4 regions of the Shewanella inventionis genome follow, and region 1 is predicted to be linked to each of the others. Evidence: predicted binding sites of a transcription regulator. Region 1 holds the regulator's gene; each other region holds the start of a gene.
What was found. The regulator FliA, encoded in region 1, starts transcription of late flagellar genes. The targets are predictions, from matches to a motif close to CTAAAGNTNNNNNNNNNNNNGCCGATA.

Region 1 (5,090 bases):
ATTAGAATTGTTTCTGCAGTCGGCCAATAGTGATAACGTCAGTTTAAAGAGGTGCGTACGTGAAAATTAAACGATTTTTTGCCAAAGATATGCGTGCAGCATTAGCACAAGTCAAAGACACTCTAGGGTCTGACGCTGTCATTATGTCGAATAAAAAAGTGACTGGCGGCATCGAAATCGTTGCCGCAGTTGATTATGACGAGCCAAAAGCCGCAATTGCTTCACAAGCGCCAACAAACAGTTTTATGGATGTAAGCGAAGACAAAGTATCGCTAGGGGCTAAACCTGCTGTCAAAGCACATTCAAAAGTCAGCCCGCCTCCAGCTGCAGACTCATTACAAGCCTTGCTTGAAAAACAACATAACCGCATGACTCAGCAAATGACAGCAACTCGTCATGATGAGCCAGAACTTCCTGAATGGGCGCGCCAATTACAAGGTGCGAAAACGCCTAAGCCAACGCAAAGTGCTCCAACTGCAAATCATGTTGATAAGTCAAATAAAACGAATAAAAATCAATCAGCTGAGCTGGATTTACTGCGTGAAGAAATGGCATCGTTGAGAAGCCTACTAACACATCAAGTCTCGTCATTAATGAAGGATCACAAAAAACGTTCAGATCCTGTCGGAGCTATGTTAGAAAGTAAATTACTGGCGGCTGAGTTTTCTCCTGCAGTTGCTGCTAAACTAGCAGGGTTAAGCCAACATTATACGCCAGCAGATTTAGTAAGAGCCTTACCGCAAAGTTTAGCTAACCTACTAGATAACCAAGGTGATGATATTGTTAAACGGGGTGGTGTGGTTGCTTTTGTTGGTCCAACGGGTGTGGGTAAAACCACTTCGCTAGCCAAAATTGCCGCGCGTTTTGCCGCACACCATGGCCCAGAGCAAGTGGCATTAATCACGACCGATCATTATCGTATTGGGGCATATGAGCAGTTAGCAACATATGGTAAAATTATGGGCTGCCCTGTTAAGCAAGCACATGATTTAAGTGAATTAGAACAAATTTTGTATCAATTTAGAAATCGCAAGCTAGTGTTAATTGATACTGCTGGTATGGGACAACGTGACATGCGTCTATATCAACAACTTGATAATTTGACAGCAAATAGTAGGATCCCTATCCGCAGTTACTTAGTGATGTCTGCCACTGGCCAACGTCGCGTTCTGCAAGATGCGGTTGAACACTTTAAACGTATTCCATTATCGGGCGCAATTTTGACCAAATTAGATGAATCAGTATCAATTGCAGGTGCATTGAGCGTATTGATTCAAAATGAGTTACCATTGAGTTATGTGACCGACGGTCAACGTGTGCCAGAAGACATGAAAGTGGCTGATACATTAGCATTAGCCAAACAAGCGCTAGCAGCATTAAACGAAACAGAACAACCAACGTCACAAGACACGGCATGGTCAAATGACACTGCCTATGCATTTGAGTAAAGATATGACTCGGGATCAAGCAAGTGGTTTACGTATGATGAATCAACCAAATAACGATAAAGTTAAAGTAATTGCCGTATCCGGTGGTAAAGGCGGGGTAGGTAAAACCAGTGTGTCCATTAATACCGCAGTTGCATTGGCCGAAAAAGGCAAACGTGTACTTGTGCTTGATGCTGACTTAGGTTTAGCCAACGTTGATGTGATGCTAGGGATCCGTGCTGAGAAAAATTTATCTCATGTATTGTCTGGTGATGCTGAACTCGATGATATTATTGTTCGAGGACCTAAAGGCATTGGTATTGTGCCCGCGACGTCAGGCACTCAAGCCATGGTTGAGTTGACTCAGGCACAACATGCGGGCTTAATACGTGCATTTAGTGAAATGCGCACTCAGTTTGACATATTAATTGTTGATACTGCAGCGGGTATTTCTGATATGGTGCTGAGCTTCTCTCGTGCCTCACAAGATGTATTAATCGTTGTGTGTGATGAACCTACATCGATAACCGATGCGTATGCATTGATTAAAATTTTAAGTCGTGAGCACGGTGTGTTCCACTTCAAAATTGTGGCAAATATGGTGCGCAGTTTACGCGAAGGCATGGAATTATTTGCTAAACTCAGTAAAGTGACGGATAGATTTTTAGATGTGGCGTTAGAGCTTGTTGCTACCGTTCCTTTTGATGAAAATTTACGCAAAGCTATTCGTAAGCAAAAATTAGTTGTTGAAGCTTTCCCTAAGTCACCTTCAGCGATTGCTTATCATGGATTGGCCAATAAAATTATGACTTGGCCTGTACCACAGCAACCCGGTGGACATTTAGAGTTTTTTGTTGAACGTTTAGTGCAACGTAAGCCCGTTGAAGAGGGGAGAGCGAGTGAATAAAGCCGCAGCGTATACTCAGTTCGATAATAAAACATCGATTGTTGAACAGTATGCACCGTTGGTGAAAAGAATTGCTCATCACATGTTGGCAAGGCTGCCCGCATCAGTGCAACTGGATGATTTATTACAAGCAGGTATGATGGGGCTTCTTGAAGCGTCATCAAAATTTGATGGCAGCAAAGGGGCTAAATTTGAAACCTTTGCTGGCATTCGTATTCGTGGCGCAATGATAGATGAAATTCGCCGCGGTGACTGGGTTCCACGCTCAGTTCATCGTAATAATCGCCGTGTAGCCCAAGTTATTGACGAACTAGAACAACTGCTAGGGCGCGATGCACGAGACACAGAAATTGCTGAAAAACTTGATATGTCTCTCGATGAGTACCATCATATCTTAAATGATGTTTCTGTCGGTAAAATCATAGGCATAGAAGATCTTGGTGTTTCTCAGGATGTGTTAACCACAAACGACGAATCCCCAGATGAAGCATTTGATTCTCTTGCTGAGACTCAATTCCAATCTGCACTGGTTGAAGCAATCAAAACCTTGCCAGAAAGAGATGCTTTAGTGCTGTCGTTATATTATGACGAAGCGCTAAACTTAAAAGAAATTGGTGCCATCCTTGAGGTAAGCGAGTCACGAGTGAGCCAGATATTAAGTCAGGCCATGCTCAGACTAAAAGCCAAGCTCAAGCATTGGACACAAGAATAATAACTAATTATAGAGCAAACGAGTGTCAGCTCACCGGAGGAAACCTTGGACAAGAATATGAAGATTCTTATTGTTGACGATTTTTCAACAATGAGACGTATCATTAAGAACTTGTTGCGAGACTTGGGATTTAATAATACCCAAGAAGCAGATGATGGCTCAACAGCCCTACCTATGTTACAAAAAGGTGACTTTGACTTTGTTGTAACCGACTGGAACATGCCTGGAATGCAGGGTATTGATTTACTCAAAGCTATCCGTGCAGATGATTCACTTAAACACCTACCTGTTTTGATGGTGACCGCTGAAGCTAAGCGCGAACAAATCATTGCGGCAGCCCAAGCCGGTGTGAATGGATATGTTGTAAAACCTTTTACCGCCGCCACGTTAAAAGAAAAGTTAGATAAAATCTTTGAACGTCTCGGATAAGCAAGGATAAGTCATGCAGGCATCATTATCGGGGTTAATCACTCTCGAACAGGCCCAGCAACTTGTTGAACTGCTATCGGCGGGAGAGCAAGATAAAGCTGACGACATAATTAGAGAGCTCGCTTCTCCACTACAACGCGAGTTGTTTGAAGAAGTGGGTAAGCTCACTCGCCAATTACACAGCGCCCTCAAAGATTTTCAAATCGATAATCGTTTATCTGAATTAGCCAACACCGAAATTCCGGACGCTAAAGAAAGATTGAACTACGTCATTGATATGACCGAGCAAGCTGCTAATAAAACCATGGATGCGGTTGAAGAATGTTTGCCTTTGGCCGATACCATTATAAGCAATATTCAGTCTGTAACACCGATGTGGGACAAATTGATGCGTCGTGATATTGAGCTTGGTGAATTTAAGTCACTTTGCCACGATGTTCAGCAATTTATGTCTAACAGTGAGCATGACTCAAACCGTCTTCGTGAATTGCTCAATCAGATATTAATGGCACAAGATTTCCAGGATTTAACCGGCCAGATGATCCGCCGCGTGATTGAACTAGTGCGTGAAGTCGAAAATAGTTTAGTGTCGATGTTGACCGTGTTTGGTGAGCATACAGCTGAATCATTACCTACGATTAAAGATAATAAGATAGAGGCAGAAGGCCCAATCATGAACGCTGAATTACGCGAAGACGTGGTCACGGGTCAGGATGAAGTTGATGATCTGCTATCAAGTCTGGGTTTCTAATTAGGAGTCAATTTAATGTCCTTTGATGTTGATGAAGAGATACTCCAGGACTTTTTAATTGAAGCTGGCGAGATTTTAGAGCTTCTACAGGAGCAGTTAGTCGCTCTTGAAAATAATCCTGATGACAGTGATTTACTAAATGCCATTTTCCGTGGATTTCATACTGTAAAAGGTGGTGCTGGATTTTTAAGTCTGACACCAATGGTTGATGTTTGTCACGAAGCTGAAAACACCTTTGATCTTTTACGTACAGGTAAACGCAGTGTCAATGCCGAGTTAATGGATATTATTTTGCAGGCTGTTGATGCAATTAATACCATGTTTGCTCAAACTCAACAGGGACAACAACAAGATCCTGCTGACTCAGACTTGCTTGCAAAACTAAAACTATTAAGCTCCGGTGCTCCTTTGCCATCTGAAATGGGCGAGTCCGCCCCTGAGCCAGAAATCATTGAAGACGTTGCAGATAATATTGAACCTGAATACGTAGAAGATATCAGCCCTGAGGTCGCCGCTTCATCCAATTCGGCCGGTATTGATGAAATTGACGAGTCAGAATTTGAAGCACTACTCGATGCTTTGCACGGCAGTGGTAAAAGCCCTACATCTGCACAAAGCCCTTCAGAAAATAAAGACACTTCAGCGCCTAAATCAGCCTCTTCATCTTCGACAAGTAGTGATGAAATTACCGATGATGAATTCGAAGCCTTACTTGATGAGCTGCATGGTTCTGGATCGTTTAAAGCGAAAACAGAATCGGTTGCCGAAAAAGTAAAACCAGCAGAACCCATTGTTGAACCCTTGGTTGATTCAGACGAAATTACCGACGATGAGTTTGAACGCTTACTTGATGAGTTACATGGA
Region 2 (5,090 bases), 1.8 Mb from region 1:
ACCATGCCTGAGCCTTCGCGCATTGCAGGTGTTATCGCCATTAACTTGTCATCTTGAGCTGCAACGTCACATAACCATTTACCGAAAACCTGGGAAAAGGTAGGCAGTCCGGGTTTTGTTGCAGGTTTTTTAAATTGGCTAGGGTCAAATTTAGGCACAGCATGCCAACCGATAGGATCTTTCTCTGCGGGTTCATAACCACGACCTTTTTTGGTCATGATGTGCAGCATTTGAGGGCCTTTAAGGTTGCGCATATTACGCAAGGTTTCTACCAGCGAATCCACATCGTGCCCATCAATTGGGCCAATGTAATTAAAACCGAGCTCTTCAAATAACGTAGCAGGAACAACCATGCCTTTAAGGTGCTCTTCGGTACGCTTAGCCATTTCTTTAATGACAGGCATGCCTTTAAGCACTTTTTTACTATTTTCGCGGATCGTGGTGTAAAAGCGTCCCGACATCAATTGGGCTAAATGATTATTTAAAGCGCCAACATTTTCTGAAATCGACATTTCATTGTCATTCAACACAACGAGCATGTCTTTATGCAGATCACCAGCGTGGTTCATGGCTTCAAATACCATGCCGCCAGTCATTGCACCATCACCGATCACAGCCACAACTTTACGTCCAGCGGCTTCTTTGTCTGCGGCAACAGCCATAGCTAATGCAGCACTAATTGATGTACCAGAGTGGCCAACGCTAAAGGTATCGTATTGACTTTCTTCACGCCAGGGAAAAGGATGCAGACCATTTTTTTGTCTAATGGTATGCATACGCTCACGGCGATCCGTTAAGATTTTATGTGGGTAGGCTTGATGACCAACATCCCATATTAAACGGTCAAATGGGGTGTTATAGACATAATGAAGTGCCACAGTTAATTCTACTGTGCCTAAGCCAGACGCAAAATGTCCGCTGGAAATACCAACAGACTGAAGTAAGAATTGTCTAAGTTCATCAGACACTTGTGGAAGTAAACCTTGCGGTAACTTCTTTAATTCTTCTGGTGTATTAGCTTGAGCTAGTACTGGGAATTTAGAAATATCGAAACTCATAGCGAGATATTCTGACTCTTATTATAATCTTCGCTCAATAATATAACGAGCGAAGTCTGCAATTAACTGGCTATTGTATGGCAATTTAGTCAGCGCTGATAGTGCATCTTGTATTAGTTGTTCTGCGCAGGCCTTTGCACCATCAAGACCCAGTAGTTTAGGAAAGGTGCTTTTATTGGATTGCTCATCACTGCCTTGAGGTTTTCCAAGCTCTTCCGTGCTTGCGGTAATATCTAAAATATCGTCCTGAACTTGAAATGCTAATCCTAGTGATTGAGCGTATTGCATCATTAATAGATACTGCTCTTTTGGAACATTGGCTGTTATTAATGCAAGTTCAACGGCACAACTAATCAAAGCACCTGTTTTTTTATTATGTAATTCTGTTAAGCGTTGTAAATTTATACTGTGATTGGTGGCGCTAAGATCAATCGCCTGGCCACCACACATTCCTTGATAACCCGATGCTTTGGCTAACGCACTTACCATGGCTAATTGTTGGCTTGCGGTTAGTGTTTCACATGGCGCGGTAATAATCTCAAACGCTAGAGTTTGCAAGGCATCACCGGCTAAAATGGCAGTAGCCTCATCAAAGGCAACATGAACGGTCGGCTGACCACGACGGAGCGCATCATTGTCCATTGCGGGTAAGTCATCGTGTATTAATGAATAAGCATGAATACATTCAATTGCCGCAGCAGCTTTGTCCAGAGCGTCAATATTGACACCTAGCATGTCACCGACACTGTAAACCAAAAAAGGTCTAATACGTTTACCGCCTAATAAGGCGCCATGCAACATGGCCGCTTTTAGGTGAGGCGCGGCAGCATCAAGTTGATTTAAATGCTCATTCAGTACAGCATCAACTCGTTTTTGGTAAGTTTTTATCGCTTCAGCTAACACGTATCAAGACCTATAATTCAACCTAAAGGATTGACGATTATTCACTTTCGACTGAAAATGGTGCTAAATCAACATCATTTTCATTTAATAAAATAGACACTTTTTGTTGGGCTTGTTCTAGCTTAGTTTGGCTCTGGCGCACTAAGGTAATACCGCGTTCAAATTGTTTGAGCGCGTCATCTAGTGAGACTTCACCTTGCTCTAAGTGAGCTACAATAGTTTCGAGTTCTGTCAAAGATTGTTCAAAACTGAGATTTTCTGGTTTTTTAGCCACGGTTATTATTCCTCTCTCGGCGCGTGTGACAAGGTATATCAGCCCAGCGTATCGGTCAAATACAGTCGCTGGTTATTTGCTCAACAGCACGCTTTGTTGTTGAATTTTTTTTAGAAACCTTAAAAACGGGCTAAACTTGAGCTGACTTTGTCCGATAAAGAGTTAAGATTTTCAATCAATAGCGTAAACTGCTGTTAGATTGATACCATCATGTTATTTAAAGAGAGTATTGCAACTTTTGCAATAATGCATAACGATTGAGCTTAAGATTGCTTATTATCGAAGTTAAACGTGCTAAAACGTCATTATAAATTGCACTTATAAAGCGCACAATAAAGCAGAGTCATCACTGCGATTGAGGAGAGGTTGTGGATTTAGCTACCCTAATAGGTATTATCGGCGCGTTTGCGTTTATTATTGGTGCAATGGTGACCAGTGGTGGTATTGGTTTATTTATTGATGTCCCATCTATTTTGATTGTTGTTGCTGGCTCCTTATTTGTTGTGATGATGAAGTTTAACCTAAAGCAATTTTTAGGTTCGATAAAGATCGGCATGAAAGCCTTTATGTTTAAAATAGATAAGCCTGAAGACTTGATTGAACAATCTATCACCATGGCCGATGCAGCTCGTAAAGGCGGCTTTTTAGCCTTAGAAGAAGCGGTCATTACGAATACTTTTATGCAAAAAGCCGTTGATATGTTGGTGGACGGTCATGATGGTGATGTTGTGCGTAATGCGCTAGAAAAAGACATTGCCTTAACTGAGGACCGCCACAAAACTGGTATTGGTATCTTTAAGGCCATGGGCGATGTTGCTCCAGCTATGGGGATGATTGGTACACTTGTAGGCTTAGTCGCAATGTTGTCAAACATGGATGACCCTAAATCCATTGGTCCTTCCATGGCGGTTGCGTTGTTAACCACGCTTTACGGTGCTGTTATTGCAAACATGATTGCGATACCTATGGCCGATAAATTGTCACTGCGCATGGGCGAAGAACTGTTGAACCGTAATTTAATTATGGATGCTGTATTGGCGATTCAAGATGGACAAAACCCTCGAGTTATTGAAGGTTTTCTAAAGAACTACCTTGCAGAGAAACAACGCAAAATTGATACAACGGACGGAGAGTAACTCATGGCTAAGGCCAAGTGTGATTGTCCACCGGCTGGCGCCCCTATGTGGCTGGCAACCTTTGCTGACTTAATGTCGCTACTTATGTGTTTCTTCGTTTTATTGCTGGCGTTTTCCGAAATGGACGTCATGAAGTTTAAGCAAATTGCAGGCTCGATGAAGTACGCATTTGGGGTGCAAAACAAAGTTGAAGTGAAAGATATTCCTAAAGGAACATCGGTGATTGCACTTGAGTTTCGTCCTGGTAGACCCGATCCCACGCCGATTGAGATTATTAATCAGCAGACTAACGAAATGACCCAACCGACGATTGAATATCAAGCCGGCGAGGAAGACAGCGCGGGTGGCACTCAAAAGCAAAGTGGTGATCAACGTGGTGGTAATGCAGCTGCAACGGCGCAGCAAGAAGCTGAGGCTGTGAAAAAAGATGCCGCTTCTGCACAAGAAAATATTAATGAACAAGTGAAAAAAATGGCTGAAAAGCTCAACGAAGAAATCGTTGATGGTGCCATTGAAATTGAATCACTGGGCCAACAAATTATTATTCGCATTCGTGAAAAAGGCTCGTTCGCTTCTGGTTCTGGTTTTTTACAACCTAAATTTAAACCTATTGTTCGCTCTATTGGTACGTTACTTAAAGATGTTCCTGGTATTGTGACGGTATCTGGCCATACTGATGGCGCCCACATTAGTAACGAGTTATACAGTTCTAACTGGGAGCTATCGAGCCAACGTGCAGTTGCTGTTGCAGATGAATTAAGACGTGTATCTGGGTTTGATGAAACTCGAATGAAGGTTGTCGGTGAGGCGTCAAATCGGCCGCTAGTACCCAATGACACCAATGAGAATCGAACTCGAAACCGCCGAGTTGAAATTTCCATTGAGCAAGGTAAAGCTAAAGAATCAAATGAGATAACCGTAGAGCAGTAAGATTGCTTACTAACAAAAAGCGCAACCTGAATAGGTTGCGCTTTTTTGTTATAAGAATGTTTATTAACCGTATAGTCTGCACAAAATGAATGATTAACTGGTGAATATGTTTGGTTAATAGTCAGCTTTTGGTATAATCCGCGAATTATTGCTTACGCTTTTGCTTTGGTTTATCAATAAACCGTTATGTATCAAATCTGTAAGCTGTTTTTTCAATTTATAATCAACGTATTACAATTCCTTTTAGCTAACCACATTTTGTCTGTGCTAAGGGATAAGTTATGCCTGCGGAAACCCCATGAAGTTTATTGTAAAGCTATACCCTGAAATAATGATGAAGAGTAAGTCGGTAAGAATGCGTTTTACCAAAATGCTCGAAACCAATATTCGTAATGTACTGAAAAAGGTTGATGAAGAAGCCAAGGTACAACGTTTATATGATCGTATTTTAGTGAAAGTACCAGACAATAAGCCTGAGTTAGTCGACGCGTTTGCTGAACGTTTAGGCTGTATTCCGGGGATTGCTCATGTCGTGCAGGTGAGTGAATACGCTTTTGATTCAATTGATCACATATACCAGCAAGTATTGCCTAAATACCGCGATGAAATCGCGGGTAAAACCTTTTGTGTGCGGGTTAAGCGTTCAGGAAATCATGATTTTAACTCTATTGAAGTTGAACGTTATGTTGGCGGCGGATTAAACCAACACACTGACGCGCTTGGTGTAAAACTTAAAAATCCTGACGTAACAGTGAATCTTGAAATTGATCAAGACAAATTGTACATGGT
Region 3 (5,090 bases), 2.3 Mb from region 1:
TGGCACAAAAGTGATTAACCAGGTTTTAGCGCGGCCAGCAACGTCATCTCTGGCACGGGTGAGTTCAGCGACATAATCAAACAAGCTCATGGTTACCCCTAAAAAAGAGGTAATTAATGCAAGGTTAGCAAACAGATCAATGGCCTGACTAATAATGCTAGATTGAACAAGACCTTGTAATGCCGCCACCAATTTAGGCAGTGAACCACCAAAGCTATGCACCGCCTCACCGCCTAAAGAGCCTAGAGTAACCAGTAACCATAAAACATAGCAAACTAAAGGGATAGTAGAGCCAATCAGGAGTACTTTTCTTAACGATACAGCATCACCATCAAGGTAACGTACTATGGTTGCAATACACACATGAAAACCAAAAGATGTAAACACCACAGGTATGGCTGCTAACCAAAGTTGCTGCAGAGCATCGCCTGAGGCAACAGTTGTTGAGTAATTATTTAGCGCTGAAAGTAGATTAACATCAGGCAGCAAAAAGCTGACAACGACAGCCAATAACAACACCATAGCGGTAAATAAAATACGCGATATTTTATCAATCCATTTAACGCCAATGGCGATTAGACCACCAAAAAACACTGTGAATAATATTACCGCAACCTGGTTACTCATATTAATGCCGATAGGCTCTAAGCGGGTTTCAAGTAAAGATGAACCGCCCATCAAATAAACCATAGTTAAGGCAAATAATAAGCTTAAAAATGAGCCACCTTGAATAAGTTGTCCAACTTTGCCTAAGGTTTTACCGGTAATTACATGCACGTTATCACCGACACCGCTACGTAGGTTTATTTCTAGCATTAGTAAAGAGGTATACGCTGAAATAGCCCAAATGACGACTAACAATATTAATGCGGGGATAATTCCTAGTGCCGCAGTAGCCAAAGGCAAAGCGAGCATGCCTCCACCAATAGCGGTTCCCGCAACAATAGAAATAGAACCTAAGGTTTTTAATTTCACGACAAATGTCCTGCCTAATTATTATTTTAATAGTGTCGGACATTAGCAGAAGGGTGACAGAGCAGGCAAGGATCTTCGATAGTTAAAGGCTAACAGCTGTGTTTATAAACAATTACATAACATTAAGCTAAACTATTTTACACGTCATTTTTGCAATAGTGTAGCATTACGGCGTTACTGTCGGTGTGTTTTAATTGGGTCGTTAAATTTACAATGTAAAAAATCTTGATTGAACAAACTGTTCAAGCGGTTATAATGCCCTTCGTTTTAGGGGAGTAGCTAATCTTGCCGTGCGTAATGCCGTATGCAAGGTGTCTGTATCAACATAATTGGCCTCATGCCATGGTGCAGACAGTAACACACTGTAAATTGGTGATGTTTACCCAGCGAGACCTAAGCACGATCACTGCATCAAGGGGTATGCGGAGGCTTGTGCTTAGTTGTCATTTACCCCTGGGATATTTTCATTGGACGCATTACTCACTTCTACTTTCTCTGTTGCCATTGCTGAAATCGGCGATAAAACACAATTACTCGCATTGCTTCTCGCTATCCGTTTTAGCAATAAATCGGCCATTATTAGTGCCATTTTACTTGCGACTTTAATTAATCATTTTATTGCTGCATGGTTTGGTCAGTGGTCGATAGACTGGATAGATCCTCAATGGTCTCAATATGTTGTAGCAGGTTGTTTTTTTGCTATTGCTTTATGGGTGCTTATTCCAGATAACATCGACGATGACGATAATCGTTTTTATAAACTTGGGGCATTTGGCGCCACATTTATTTTGTTTTTTATTGCTGAAATGGGTGATAAAACCCAAATTGCCACAGTGGTTCTTGCGGCAAAGTATCAGTCGCTGACCTGGGTTGTTATTGGCACTACGTTAGGTATGCTCATTGCCAATGTGCCTGTGGTGTTAGCAGGGCATTTTAGTGCGAACAAGTTACCTATGGCACTTATTCATCGAGGTTGTGCGCTGATTTTTGCACTGCTTGGTATTGCAACATTAATCTATTAAGTCATGCCCATTTTCGCTGCTATTTTGTAGCACCGTTTTGTTTGTTAATTGAATATTTTGTGCAGTTAACCACATTCTACATACTCGTATTGGTTAAAATATAAACTCAGGTGTTGGTTTTTTACTAGGGAGTGGGTATGAGTATTAAAAAACACGGTTTATCGATAGGCATAAACCGTATCGAGAATGTCTTTTTTGTGACGATAAAAGCCGTAGGAACCTTAACCCACGACGATTATCTGGTGATTACGCCAATGCTTGAAGGCGCCCTTAGCCAAGTTGAACAGCCTAAAGTGAGCTTATTGTTAGATGCCACTGAGCTTGAAGGTTGGGAGCTACGTGCTGCATGGGACGACTTGCAATTAGGGTTAAAACACCAGTCCGAATTTGAACGTGTTGCTGTTTTAGGTAATAAACACTGGCAAGAGTGGGCGGCCAAAATGGGCAGCTGGTTTATGTCAGGTGAAATGAAGTATTTTGAAGACCAAAATGATGCACTAAAGTGGTTACGTTACTAAACTTAAATTTATTTAAAACAAAAACCTAGCATTAATTGTTAGGTTTTTTATGCATGTTTTCTTTATGCGGTGGTATTAATGTTATGACCACTATTACCTACGGGCTGTGGTGCAGGCGCAGCTGCTTCAATTAATTGTAGCGCCATTTGGCCTTCTACTTTTTGCTGTTCTTTTGCCATTACAGCTACTTTCAAACTGTTACCTGAATCAATAGTTGTTGGCATTGATGATGGAGCATTTACACTGATTGACATCATTTATCCTCTAGTTTTAACGTCGTTTACCTTTATCGGCACCATTGAGCAAAACTTGAACATTAAGAATTATAGCGCATATTGATAGGTATTACATTGCGCGCAATTAATGTGTGATATAATTCATGCTTAATAAACTATAGCTATGATTATTTGTTAGTTGAGTAAAGCCAATGTCTACTAAAAATGCTGCCAACCCATTAGCACTAGAAAACCAAGTGTGCTTTTCACTTTATAGTGCCACTAATGCAATGATCCGAGCTTATCGGCCGTTGCTCGATGAGTTATCACTGACCTATCCGCAATACCTCGTGATGATGGTGTTATGGCAAGAGCCAGGTATTAGCGTAAAAACCTTAGGTGAAAAACTGCATCTTGATTCTGGTACCTTAACGCCACTCCTAAAGCGATTAGAGACAAAAGAGTTAGTTAGTCGTGGCCGCAGTGAATTAGATGAGCGAGTGCGGGTATTGCACGTGACAGATGCTGGCCGACAATTACACCAACAGGCGTTATCCATTCCTGAGCAAATGCGCTGTAAAGTCGGGGGGACATTGGAGGAGTTAGCGCAATTAAAACAATTGTGTGATCACGCTTTTGCCATGCTTAACTCAGGTGAGGCAACAAGCTGTGAAATGTGAATATTTTCAACGAGGTGATTGCTTATCATGTCGTAATATTGTGCAGCCAATGGCACAGCAAATTGACACAAAGCAACAGCATCTTATTAAGTTGTTTGGTGAGTTAAAGGTCCAAAAATGGCTGCCGCCAGTATTGAGCGCTGAGTCTGGTTTTCGTAACAAGGCAAAAATGGTGGCGTTAGGTGCAGCACATCAACCCATTTTAGGTTTGGTTAACCCACAAGGTGAGGCTGTTAGTTTATGTGATTGCAGCTTGTATCCGCATGATATGCAAACGCTGCTGCATCGATTAGAGCGTTTTGTGCAGCAAGCAGGGCTACCGCCGTATCGGGTAGACAAAGCCAAGGGTGAACTTAAGTATATTTTACTGACACGCAGCCAAAAACAAGGGCAGTTTATGTTGCGCTTTGTGATGCGCAGCGAACAAGCGATAGCTAGGATTGAACGCGAGTTACCGCAGCTTTTACAGGAGTTTCCAGCTATAGCGTTGGTGTCTGTTAATATACAACCTGTGCATATGGCGATATTAGAAGGCGAGCAAGAAATCTTTTTAACTGAAGCGACGCGGTTAGAAGAGCAATTTAATCATGTACCGCTGTATATACGCCCTAAGAGCTTTTTTCAAACCAATCCAGAGGTAGCATCACAGCTATATCAAACCGCCCGTGAATGGGTGGCAGAATTTAACCCAAGCTATATATGGGATTTGTTTTGTGGTGTGGGGGGATTTGGTCTGCATTGTGCCGACAAACATATACGCTTAACGGGTATTGAAATAGAGGCCGAGGCGATTGAATGCGCTAAAATGTCGGCTGCAAAAATGGGGTTAACCAATGTTGATTTCAGTGCACTAGACTCAACAACCTTTGCTCAAGGGCAAGCTTCGCAAGATAAACCAGATTTAATTATCGTCAACCCCCCTAGACGCGGTTTAGGTGAGGCGTTGTGCCGTTCATTAAGCGAATTTGCGCCTAGGGCTATAGTCTACTCGAGTTGCAACCCTAACTCATTGATCAGTGATTTGGCGCTAATTTCAGGGTATCAAATCACCAAGGTGCAGCTATTTGATATGTTTGCGCACACGGACCATTTTGAAGTATTAGTCATGCTAGAAAAGTTGTAAGTAAAAAATCAATGTTTTAGGTTGAGCATGCTTTTTGGCGTTATCGACGTTTATAAAGGCAACACAACGTCTTAGCCTAATGGCCTTGTTCATAAAATTGTCACTTTTATGTCATAACATGATTTTTCTATATAAAAAGGATGCGGGTAATGTGGCAGATATTCAGTCGTTTTTTAGCGTTAGGCTTAATCAGTTTTGGTGGTCCGGCTGCACATATTGGCTATTTTAGAAAAGCATTTGTTGACGATTTACAGTGGCTTGACGGCAAGCAATACGCCAGTTTTGTCGCCTTAAGTCAGTTTATGCCTGGGCCAGGGTCTAGCCAGGTTGGTTTTGCTATTGGTTATCATAAGGGTGGCTTATTAGGCGGCTTAGCGGCCTTTTTAGGCTTTACCTTACCGTCTTTTTTACTGTTATTTTTGTTGGCCGTTACCAGTGCACAATGGTTAGAGATTACCGCAGTACAAGGATTGATCCACGGTTTAAAATTGCTTGCAGTTGTGGTAGTGGCAGACGCGACATTGTCCATGTTTAGTCAGTTTTGTCAGCGTAAAACC
Region 4 (5,090 bases), 890 kb from region 1:
CCGAGTCGGAGCTCGGATTAGGAACCGTCGTTCAAATTGAAGGCCGCATGGTTACGCTGCTGTTCCCTGCCACTGGAGAAAACCGGATGTTTTCTCGCAGTGAAGCCCCCTTAACTCGGGTTATCTTTAACCCTGGAGACACCGTTGAAAGTGGTGAAGGTTGGAGCATCACCATCAATGAAGTTGAAGAGAAAAACCAACTGGTGATCTACCACGGTATCCACAGCGACACTCAAGAAAACGTTAGCCTGCGCGAAACAATGCTCAGCCATAATATTCGTTTTAATAAGCCACAAGACCGCTTGTTTGCAGGACAAATTGATCGCTTAGAGCGCTTTGGTGTACGTTACCAATGCCAGCTATTACGCCATAAACTAGCCACATCAGATTTACTGGGGCAACAAGGCCCGCGTGTTGGTTTGATTGCTCATCAGCAGTGGATTGCCCACGAAGTTGGCCGTCGTTATGCACCGCGTGTATTACTGGCCGATGAAGTCGGCTTAGGTAAAACCATTGAAGCGGGTTTGATTATTCATCAGCAGTTATTAACCGGTCGTGCTGAGCGTATTTTAGTTATTGTGCCAGACACACTGCGCCATCAATGGTTAGTTGAAATGCTGCGCCGCTTTAACTTGCGTTTTTCTGTATTTGATGAAGACCGCTGCGTTGAAGCCTACGCTGACAATGACAACCCGTTTTATACTGAACAATTGATCATTTGCTCACTTGACCTACTGCGTAAGAAAAAGCGCCTAGAGCAAGCCTTAGATGCAGATTGGGACTTAATGGTCGTCGACGAAGCGCATCACCTAGAGTGGTCTGAAGACGCACCAAGCCGCGCCTATCAAATCGTTGAGTCATTAAGTGAAGTGGTACCGGGTGTTTTATTACTTACCGCAACGCCAGATCAATTAGGCCATCAAAGCCACTTTGCGCGTTTACGTTTGCTCGACCCTGATCGTTTTTACGATTACGACGCATTTTTAGCTGAAGAGTCAAGCTACAAAGACGTCGCCGATGCTGCAGAAGCATTAAGTAAAGACAGCAAATTGCCCGACAGTGCGATTAATAGTTTAACCGAGTTACTCAGCGAAAAAGACATTGAACCAAGCATTCGCTTAATCCAGTCAAAAGATGTCGATAGCGAGTTACAACAAGCGGCCCGCCAAGAGCTATTACAAGAGTTACTCGACCGCCACGGTACAGGCCGCGTACTTTACCGTAACAGCCGCGCCTCGGTAAAAGGTTTCCCTAAGCGTTTCTTTAATGCCTACCCGCAAGAAATGCCAGAGCAATACGTTACCGCCGAGCGGGTTAATGCCATGATGGGCAGCGCGAAAACAGCTCAGGCTAAAGCAATACAAGCCCTAAGCCCTGAAAAGCTTTACCAAGCCTTTGAAAACGACAGTGCCAGTTGGTGGAAGTTTGACCCACGCGTAGATTGGTTAATTGAATTTTTAAAATCGCATCGCAGCAAAAAAGTGCTCATCATTGCCAGCCAGGCAGAAACAGCATTAAGCCTTGAAGAAGCCTTACGTACCCGCGAAGGGATCCAAGCCACCGTATTCCACGAAGGCATGTCGATCATTGAGCGTGATAAAGCCGGTGCTTACTTTGCCCAAGAAGAAGGCGGTGCACAGGCACTAATTTGCTCTGAAATCGGCTCTGAAGGACGTAACTTCCAATTTGCAAGCCACTTAGTGCTATTTGACTTACCGCTCAACCCAGATTTACTTGAGCAGCGTATTGGTCGTTTAGACCGAATTGGCCAACAAAACGATATTCAAATACATTTACCCTACTTACGCGACACAGCGCAAGAGCGTTTAATGCGTTGGTATCACGAAGGGCTTAATTCATTTGAATTAACCTGCCCAAGTGGTCATGTTCTGTTTGGTGAATTTGCCGATGAACTCATCAACGTGCTCAGCAACGATGACGAAGATGCCATGGTGCAATTACTTAACCATACGCAACATCGTTATAAAGAACTCAAGCATGCCATGGAGCAAGGCCGTGATAAGCTGCTCGAAATCAACTCGCATGGTGGCGAGCGTGCTAATGCGTTAATCCAACGCTTGTCAGACAGCGACAACGACACCCAATTAATTGGATCAGTGATCCGTTTATGGGACATTATTGGTGTTGATCAAGAAGATCGCGGTGAAAACTCGATTATTTTGCGACCAAGCGAGCACATGATGTTCCCTACGTATCCGGGGTTACATGAAGACGGTGTCACAGTCACCTTTGATCGAAATACCGCCTTGTCCCGCGATGATATTGCGTTTATTTCGCAAGAACATCCATTAGTGCAAACAGGTCTAGATTTAATCACCGGCTCAGAAACTGGTACCACTAGCGTAGCCATTCTTAAAAACAAAGCACTGCCTGCAGGCACATTGTTTTTAGAACTGATCTACATGGCTGATGCATCGGCACCTAAATCAACACAGTTGTACCGTTATTTACCGCCTACGCCCATTCGCGTATTGCTCGATAAAAACGGCCTCAACATGGCCGATAAAGTCGATTATGCCAGCTTTGATAAACAACTCAGTGCGGTTAATCGTCATATTGCCAGTAAGCTGGTCAATGCATCACAGCCAATATTGCATCCGCTATTTGCAAACGGTGAAGAGCATGCAAAACAAGCACTTGGTGATTTAGTCACCAACGCTCGTGCTAAAATGACCCAGCAATTAACCGGTGAGCTTGAACGACTTGAAGCGCTCAAAGCCGTTAACCCGAACATTCGCGAAGATGAGCTAGACTATATTCGCAATCAAATGGTCGAGTTAACGGGTTACATGGACAATAGCCAATTACAGCTTGACGCCATTCGCATGGTATTAGTGAGCCACGTGTAAACACTTTGATGACAAGATAATATTTAGTGCTTTGATAATGCCCTGTTTTCAGGGCATTATTGTTATTAAATTATGGGTTGTGCTTGCCGTGAGTGAGGTTTTTGTGAACATAAAACATGTTTGCCATATATTCATTATCATATTAGGAATGTGGGCACTGGCACCAAATGCAAGTGCCCAGCAAAAATATGCTCATGTAAACAGTAATGAAATAAAATTTATTACGATCGATGGTAAACAATCTGAAGTACTGGTGCGTTCTTGGCAAAGTAAAAAACAATTTGGTTCTGTCACTATAGTTGGCCCATCTGACACCAATGCTGACGCTAACGGGCTGGCTAGTTATCTGCGCACACACATTAACCAACGTGGCTGGGCCAGTATCAGTTTAACACCAGCAAAAGGACTATATCGACCAAACTACGCCACTAAACCTGAAGATATCAGCCAAGCAGGTAATGAACAAATCACCGTTAACACCAACAAAAGCACGCCTAAATACACGTCAGAACAATTGCTCGAATTACGTAATTTTCAGCAAGCCTCGCTAAGTGAAGCAATCAACCAACTCGGCTCAACCATCAGTTTATTTCCTGGTGCAAATATTCTGGTCGCCATTGATGACAGTGCAGGCATGGTAACTAATTTACTGTACGATAAAAAAATTCCAATACCGGATGTGTTTGTGGTTGTGAATCCTTACCGCGAATTTGAATATTTAATCGATCCTCAAAGTCAGCGCAAATCCATTGCCGAACAACTCGTAACAATGTCACTGCCGATCCTTGATATACAATCTCGCGATGCGCACCCCATTTCAATAACCGAAGCCTCAACGAGGCTGAATTACAACCAAGTCAAGCCTGCGCGCTATTACCGCCAATATCAAATGAGTTTAGACTTTACAAACCAAAGTGGTTGGGAAGAGGCGCTTAATCAAATTGAAGGTTTCTCCAGAACAGTTATTGGCAGGTAATGAGTCATGTAAATACTGAGTGAAACACCTCAACTCATCTGCTGAGCCGAGGTTATGCCATAGCATTACCACCAGGACTGCCTAGACTGATAGGCTTTATCAGGATTTTTGGTTTGCCTAATTGCGGCGATGACACGGTTTTTACCCGCCAACAATCTAATTTGACTCAATGATTCGCGTGCTAACAAACAGCGAATCGACCCCGTCCAGCTTTGATTAATACAGCGCTTTATTGCCGCATTTGCATCAGGAGAGGTCAGCATAATTTTACGAGCTAACGTCACAGCGGTTTCATAAGGCGTTTCACAGACTTGACTGATCAAACCTAGCTCAAGCGCTTGCCCTGCTGTCAAAATGTCTGCAGTGTAAGTCAGTAATAACGCTTTATCTTTAGGCATGACTTGCCGTAAAGCCACTAAACCCGCCATATCAGGGACTAACCCCCATTTCGCTTCCATAATCGATAATTTACAATCAGGACTGGCAATACGAATATCTGCACCAAGGGCAATTTGTGTACCACCTCCGTAGCAGCAGCCTTCGAGCACCGCAATAACAGGGATAGGTAAACGTTGCCAACCAATAGACACTCGTTGCGCCAAATTGGCATTACCAGGAAGCCATTTAAATAATAACTTCATCGCTTTGCTCGGTGAGTTAGCCACACTTTTTACATCTAACCCTGAACAAAAATTACCCTCAGCACCAGACAAGATCACAGCATTAACACCTTTATCGCCCCTCAACTTTTTTATCACTTTATCAATGGCAACAAACATATCGTAACTGAGTGCATTAATTTTACTTGGGCGATTTAAACATACATGCGCAATACCATCTTCGATACTAAGCTTGATCAAATCCTTTTCCATATATGGGTTCCGTCTATCTGGTCAGTCCAGTTTTTAGGTTAACATATCTGGACTATCTGTCGAATAGTAATAACATGACAAATAAACGTCATTGGTCAAAATATTGCCACGATGTGAATGGCTAAATGATGCAAACAGGCTATTTTTGAGTACATGATTATGTATTTTGTTATCGGTAAATCGCCTTTTATTGAGAGTTAGCACGCACTCTGTGTTATAAAATTGTTTTTTTACAGTGCTAAACTGCCAATATTATTAACAATTACGTATAATGAATATTCAAATAAAAAGCACTGTAAAACAGTCCTAATAACGATAACGCCTCGCACCACTCGCGACAGCACTTAAGCGTGCTTTTCCCTAAAGGCGAAC

Region 2: a site for FliA is predicted at 2,366-2,392, ahead of pomA (flagellar motor protein PomA). Genes of this name have one in related genera too.
Region 3: a site for FliA is predicted at 2,803-2,829, ahead of K8B83_RS20440 (cytoplasmic protein). Genes of this name have one in related genera too.
Region 4: a site for FliA is predicted at 2,936-2,962, ahead of K8B83_RS05280 (DUF3530 family protein). Genes of this name have one in related genera too.

Annotation. Positions count from the first base shown of each region.
Region 1 is NZ_CP082926.1:2,035,839-2,040,928, forward strand. It holds gene flhA (flagellar biosynthesis protein FlhA) at 1-30, shown strand, start outside; gene flhF (flagellar biosynthesis protein FlhF) at 60-1,448, shown strand; gene K8B83_RS09215 (MinD/ParA family protein) at 1,453-2,334, shown strand; gene K8B83_RS09220 (RNA polymerase sigma factor FliA) at 2,327-3,046, shown strand; gene cheY (chemotaxis response regulator CheY) at 3,092-3,475, shown strand; gene K8B83_RS09230 (protein phosphatase CheZ) at 3,489-4,226, shown strand; gene K8B83_RS09235 (chemotaxis protein CheA) at 4,242-5,090, shown strand, end outside.
Region 2 is NZ_CP082926.1:3,869,328-3,874,417, reverse strand. It holds gene dxs (1-deoxy-D-xylulose-5-phosphate synthase) at 1-1,058, opposite strand, end outside; gene ispA ((2E,6E)-farnesyl diphosphate synthase) at 1,080-1,961, opposite strand; gene xseB (exodeoxyribonuclease VII small subunit) at 1,999-2,235, opposite strand; gene pomA (flagellar motor protein PomA) at 2,604-3,371, shown strand; gene K8B83_RS17280 (flagellar motor protein MotB) at 3,375-4,301, shown strand; gene thiI (tRNA uracil 4-sulfurtransferase ThiI) at 4,600-5,090, shown strand, end outside.
Region 3 is NZ_CP082926.1:4,544,746-4,549,835, reverse strand. It holds gene K8B83_RS20455 (aromatic amino acid transport family protein) at 1-975, opposite strand, end outside; gene K8B83_RS20450 (TMEM165/GDT1 family protein) at 1,443-1,997, shown strand; gene K8B83_RS20445 (SpoIIAA family protein) at 2,135-2,515, shown strand; gene K8B83_RS20440 (cytoplasmic protein) at 2,578-2,769, opposite strand; gene K8B83_RS20435 (MarR family winged helix-turn-helix transcriptional regulator) at 2,943-3,410, shown strand; gene rlmC (23S rRNA (uracil(747)-C(5))-methyltransferase RlmC) at 3,400-4,533, shown strand; gene chrA (chromate efflux transporter) at 4,683-5,090, shown strand, end outside.
Region 4 is NZ_CP082926.1:1,146,638-1,151,727, reverse strand. It holds gene rapA (RNA polymerase-associated protein RapA) at 1-2,870, shown strand, start outside; gene K8B83_RS05280 (DUF3530 family protein) at 2,974-3,846, shown strand; gene K8B83_RS05275 (crotonase/enoyl-CoA hydratase family protein) at 3,912-4,718, opposite strand.